Regions from separate parts of the Dietzia sp. B19 genome, predicted to be linked through region 2. Evidence: riboswitches for the same ligand, from Rfam matches in the RefSeq annotation. Region 2 holds a riboswitch; the other holds the start of a gene.
What was found. A riboswitch is a leader RNA that binds a small molecule or an ion and turns the genes downstream of it on or off. The one in region 2 is predicted to bind cobalamin.
Positions count from the first base shown of each region.

Region 1: linked by a shared signal. The riboswitch ahead of G6020_RS12330 (energy-coupling factor ABC transporter permease) and the one ahead of G6020_RS06420 (ABC transporter substrate-binding protein) in region 2 are both predicted to bind cobalamin.

Region 1 covers NZ_JAALED010000436.1:12,925-15,823, forward strand. Annotated here, with positions in the region: gene cbiQ (cobalt ECF transporter T component CbiQ) at 1-353, opposite strand, end outside; gene G6020_RS12325 (energy-coupling factor ABC transporter substrate-binding protein) at 369-731, opposite strand; gene G6020_RS12330 (energy-coupling factor ABC transporter permease) at 728-1,468, opposite strand; cobalamin riboswitch at 1,504-1,716, opposite strand; gene G6020_RS12335 (transcriptional regulator) at 1,737-2,027, opposite strand; gene G6020_RS12340 (sodium-dependent bicarbonate transport family permease) at 2,042-2,899, opposite strand, start outside.
Region 2 covers NZ_JAALED010000185.1:1,680-4,578, reverse strand. Annotated here, with positions in the region: gene G6020_RS06435 (sugar porter family MFS transporter) at 1-701, opposite strand, end outside; gene G6020_RS06430 (SgcJ/EcaC family oxidoreductase) at 879-1,253, shown strand; gene G6020_RS06425 (Lrp/AsnC ligand binding domain-containing protein) at 1,288-1,569, shown strand; cobalamin riboswitch at 1,631-1,764, shown strand; gene G6020_RS06420 (ABC transporter substrate-binding protein) at 1,880-2,884, shown strand; gene G6020_RS06415 (iron ABC transporter permease) at 2,886-2,899, shown strand, end outside.

The DNA of each region.
Region 1 (2,899 bases), on a different contig from region 2:
GCCAAGGTGATGGTGGCGGCCGTCGCGGCGATCGCCCTGCTCACCGTCCGCCAGGCGGTGTCGACCCCGGCCGGATCCACCACGAGGCGCCAGTCCACCAGGTCCAGCACGAGGGGACCGATTCCCAGGGCCAGGAACGCGACGGGGGCGAGCAACGCCGCGAGGTAGATCCTGGCGGGGACGCGGGCCAGCGCCAGGGCGCACACACAACAGACAGTCAGGATCGCCACGTGGCCCACCGGTGGCGGCACGAGCAGTGCCGCCACCAGCAGACCGCCGAAGAGCAGCAGCTTCTCGACTACCGGGAGGTCCGACCAACGGTTGTGGGACGCCGCGAGTTCGAGTGGGTTCACCTAGGGCTCGGCCGGTCAGTGCCCGGCCGGACCCGTGGCCGCCGCCGACGGGGTCGCCGCACCCGTCACGCTCTCCCGACGCTGCCTACTACGTGTCCGCAGGACGCCGAGTCCGTAACCCACGATCCCGCCGCCGATCCCGGCCTGGAGGGCGAACACCCCCGATTCGACCTCCCCCGGCAACTCGGGCAGAAGCGGCTCGAACCATGGCTCGTAGTCGGGAGAGACCTGGCTGATCGTCCCCTCCGCCTGCCCGTCCGCACCCTCGAACTCGCCGCCCGCACCAGCGCCATAGACCAGGGAGAACACCGCGATCGCGAACGCCACGGCGACCAGCCCCACGAGCACCCACACGCTGACGTGCTTCTTCCCGCTCATCGCACCGACTCCGTGGCCTCGACCTGATCGGTACGGTCCTCGAGATGCGCGAAGGTCCCCGCGCCGGCGAGTCGCGCCCTCCGGAAGAAGCCCACCAGGTCGAGCTCGCGGGAGGCGATGCGCAGGAGCACGCTGACGATCACCACGACGATCAGGGCCTCGACGATCGCCAGCGGGATCTGGGTGATGGCGAAGACGGCGAGGAACTCGGCCATCGAGTACCACAGGCCGTGCTCGGCGCTCGGGAACGCCAGTGCGAGCTGGGCGCTGGTGACGAGATACGTCACCAGGTCGGCGAGGAACGCGGCGACGAAGACCGCGCCGAGCAGTGGCACCGCGACCCGTCGACACAGGACGAACGCGCCGTAGGCGACCCACGGCCCGGCGACCCCCATGGAGAACACGTTCGCGCCGAGCGTGGTGATGCCCCCGTGCGCGAGCAGCAACGCCTGGAAGATGAGCACCACGGTGGCGACGAAGGCCATGACGGGGGGCCGGAAGATGATCGTCCCCAGGCCGGTCCCGGTGGGGTGTGAGCTGGAGCCCGTCACCGACGGGAGCTTGACGGCCGACATGACGAACGTGAACGCCCCGGCCACGCCGAGCAGGACGCCCGCCTCCGGTGTCCGGCGGACCGTCCTGATGACCTCGCGCGCGCCGTGGATCACGAACGGTGCCGCGACGGCCGTCCATGCCAGGGCGTGCGCCGAGGGGAGAAAACCCTCTGCGATATGCATCTACCTGAGACCTTTCTGCCCGTCACCTCGCGGGCACTCGTGGTGGCAGCCACGGCCGGTCTCCTGGCTCACGGGTTCCCCCGGCCCACCCCAGTAGGGATGGACCGGATCGCCGCGGGTCCGCCTTCCCACCCACACAACGCGTGCGAGCAGTGGCACAGAGGACCTGCGACATCATCCGTTCACAGTGGCGAGGGCCGCCCCGGTCTCACACCGGGTTCCCGAGCACCGCAGCTGAGCAGATCCTAGCCCCCTCCCGGGTGCCGGCTCAGTACCGCACCGACTGGGCGTCCGAGACCAGACACATGCCACCGACGGACTTCAGAAGGGGGCGCAGCGCCAGGAGGACCTCGTCGATCCGGTCGGGGTCGACCGCCACGAGCACGAAGGTGTTGTCGAAGGTGGAGAAAGGGTCCCCGCCCCGCTCACCGTGCTGTCCCCGCCCGTAGATTCCCGGGATCACGGTGCGATGGGTCAGGCCCAGCGAATCCAACGCGCCGAGGAACCTCCCGGCGACCCCGGATTCCACCACCAGTTCGATCCGTTTGACGTCTCTCATGGGATCTCCTCGCCTCAGGCGCCCAGGTGCTGGGCGACGGTGTAGTAGAGCGGAATGCCGAGGACGATGTTGAACGGGAACGTCACGGCAAGAGCCATTGTGAAGTACCGGGACGGTCGCGCTTCGGGGATCGCGTAGCGCACCACGGCCGGGACGACGATGTAGGACCCGCTCGCCGCGAGCACGGCGAGCATGGTCAGGTCGCCGACCGGCAGCCCGGCCAGTGCACCCAGGGCCAGCGCCATCGATGCTCCGATCAGGGGCATCACGATGCCGAACCCGATCAGGAACGGACCCACGTCCCGGACCTCGCGGAGTTGACGGGCGACGAGCAGGCCCATCTCGAGCAGGAAGAAGGCCAGCAGCCCCTTGAACATGTCGTCGACGAACGGGGACATGGCCTCGCCGGCGTCGGCCCCCACCATGGTGCCGATCACGAGCGACCCGATCAGCAGCAGGTGCGCGCCGTCGGTGAACGCCTCGTGCAGGATCGCCCGCATCGACAGGGGTGCTCCCGACGCGGGACCGGAGGCTCCGGCCCCCGCGACGTCGCCCGCCATCTGGGCTGAGCGTTGACGTGACCGTGCCCAGGTGGCGAGAAGCACCGCCATGATGATCGCGGGCGATTCCATCAGCACCAGGGCGACCGTCATGTACCCGCCGGGTTCCTCCCCACGGGCGGTCACGAACTGCGTCGCGGCGATGAACGTCACCGCGCTGACCGACCCGTAGGTGGCGGCGATGGCGGCCGCATCGAACTCGTTCACCCTGCGCCGCAGGACCAGGAAGCCCAGCGCAGGGATCACCAGGGCCAGGAGCAGGGCGATGCCGATCACCGCCGCGGCGCGGCCGGTCAGACCGGTCTCGCGGAG
Region 2 (2,899 bases):
GACTGGATGGTGCGCAGGACGTCCCTCGCCTCGCCGACCAGCCGCTTGGCCAGCAGGTAGCGGGGGGATTCCGGGATCATGAGCGCCAGTACGCCGTAGGTGATCGCGGGGACCAGCTCGGTGAGGAACATCCAGCGCCAGGCCTGGATCCCCAGCCACAGCTCCTCGATCGCGCCACCGGCCACGGCTGCCAGCCAGGCGTCGGAGAGCAGGGCCACGAAGATGCCGGAGACGATCGCGAGCTGCTGGAGTGACCCGAGGCGGCCGCGTATCGAGGGCGGGGCCACCTCGGCGATGTACGCCGGCGCGATGACCGAGGCCGCGCCGACGCCCAGGCCACCGACCACCCGCCACAGGATGAGGTCCCACGGGCCGAACGCGAGCCCGGAGCCGATCGCACTGACGGTGAACAGCGCCGAGGCAAGGACCATGACGCGGGTGCGCCCCCAGCGGTCGGCGAGGCGGCCCGCGAGATACGCGCCGGCGATACAGCCGAGCAGGGCCGAGGAGACGACGAACCCGGTGAGACCGGCGTTCATGCCGAAGGTCTCCTGGACGGCGTCCACCGCGCCGTTGATGACGGCGGTGTCGAAGCCGAAGAGGAACCCGCCGAGCGCGGCGACCAGGGAGATGATCACCACCCTGCCGGTGTGGAAGGACTCCTCGTCCGAGCTCCTGGCCGAGACGTTCCGTGTGGACATGGCGTACCCCGTTCCCGGGCCGGATGGACGTCCTGATGTCTGGTGAACGGAGCGTAGGCCCGCTACCAATGTGGCGCAAGTCACATATTCTTTATCGATTGCGGCGTACGAACGCTCTGATCGAGAACACGTTCTAGGCTCGAGGTGTCTCGTCGTCATACCGAAAGGGCCACCGCCGTGAGTGCCTCCCCCGAGCAGATCCGTGCCACCGCCGACTCCTACATCGCCGCGCTGGTCGCCGGCGACCTCGAGGCGGTCCTGGACCTCTACGCCGAGAACGCCACGGTCGAGGACCCCGTCGGCAACGGCACCGTCCACGAGGGCAAGGCGGCCATCCGCGAGTTCTACTCGTCCGTGGTGGCGCTGAAGATCGAGGGCGAGGTGCTCGAGGCGCGCGTGTGTGGCGACGACCTGCTGTTCAACTTCGAGATCACCACCCACTTCGACGCCGACTCCAAGGCCACCATCAACGTGTGGGACCTCATGACCCACGACGAGCAGGGCAAGATCCGTTCGATGCGCGCGTACTGGACGCCGGAGAACATGCGCTGAACCGGGGCCGCGCGACTGGACTACCCTTCAGACCATGATCACCGCCATCGTCTTCGTCCACGCCGAGACGGCGCGCATCCCCGAGGTCGCCGAGGCGATCGCCGAGATCGACGGGGTCTCCGAGGTGTACTCGGTGACGGGCACCATCGACCTCATCGTGCTCGTGCGGGCCCGCCGCAACGAGGAGGTGGCCGACATCGTCTCCGACCGCCTGAACAAGGTCCCGGGCGTGGTCGACACCGAGACGCACATCGCGTTCCGCGCGCTGTCCAAGCACGACCTCGAGGCGGCGTTCTCCCTGGGGTACGACGAGTAGGCCCCTCCCCGGTGCGCACAGTTCCGGGGAGGTGCCCCCGCGGCCGTCGAGGCGGATGTGCATACTGTCACCACGACTTGCTGATCTCCGGATACGCAGGGGAAGACCGGTGAGAATCCGGCGCTGACCCGCAACGGTGTGCCGTCACCTCGGTGACGACGAGCCCGATTACCTGCCCGGAGGTACGCGACTCTGTCCATCGCCGCGGTCTGCGATCCGGAGTCCTGCACGGTCGGCGGCCGGTGTCGACGGTCGCCCGCCTGCGGGTCTCGTGTGTTCGTGGGCACACGACACGATCCGAGGTCTGATCATGTTCCGTCGCCAGTCCAGGTCCACCACGGCGCTCGCCGCGCTGCTCGTCACGGGCGTCGTCGTCGCGGGCTGCTCCCGCGGCGAGGCTCAGGAGAGCGCCACCTCGAAAGAGGCGTTCGCCGAGCCGGTGACCATCACCAACTGCGAGCGTGAGTCCACGTTCGACGCCCCGCCCGAGCGCATCATCACGATGAACGCCCACGTCACGGAGACCCTCATCCAGATGGGTGCGGGGGATCGGATCGTCGGCCGGGGCTATGCCGATCGCGAGGACGTCCTGCCGGAGGTCGCCGAGGAACTCGAGGCGATTCCCGGGTTGGCCGAGGAGTATCCCAGCTGGGAGCAGATCGTCGATCTGGAACCCGACCTCGTGGTGGCCGGCATGCGCAGCGCGTTCGACGAGAAGGAGGGCCGGAGCCGGGACGCGCTCGACGCGGCGGGCATCGACACCTTCCTGTTCTCCGAGTACTGCGGCGACGGTTTCCCGGACGTCTCCATGCTCGAGACCGACTTCTCCCAGCTGGGCCGGGTCCTCGGCGTCGAGGAGGGTGCGCAGCAGCTCACCGACCGCATCGTCGACCGGATCGAGTCGGTCCGCGCCACCCTGGACGAGGCCGGGGTGACGGGGACCCCGACGTTCTTCTACGACAGCGGTGAGGCGGAGCCCATGACGATCGGCGGCGTCGGCATCGGCCAGCTGATCGGCGAGTACGCGGGAGCCGACAACATCTTCATCGAGGGCGACCGGCCCTACCTCAAGACCACGTGGGAGATCCTCGGCGAACGCCGACCGGAGGCGATCGTCGTGCTCGCCTACGGGGCCACCAGCGCCGAGGACAAGATCGAGTACCTGCGCAACCAGCCCATCATGGCCACCACGCCGGCGATCCGCGACGACCGCATCGTGGTGGTCCCCCTGGCCGACTTCTTCGAGAGTTCGCGGATGGCGACCTCGGTGGAGACGATCGCCCGCGAGCTCCACCCCGACGCCTTCGGTGGCTGATATGGCGACGGTCGT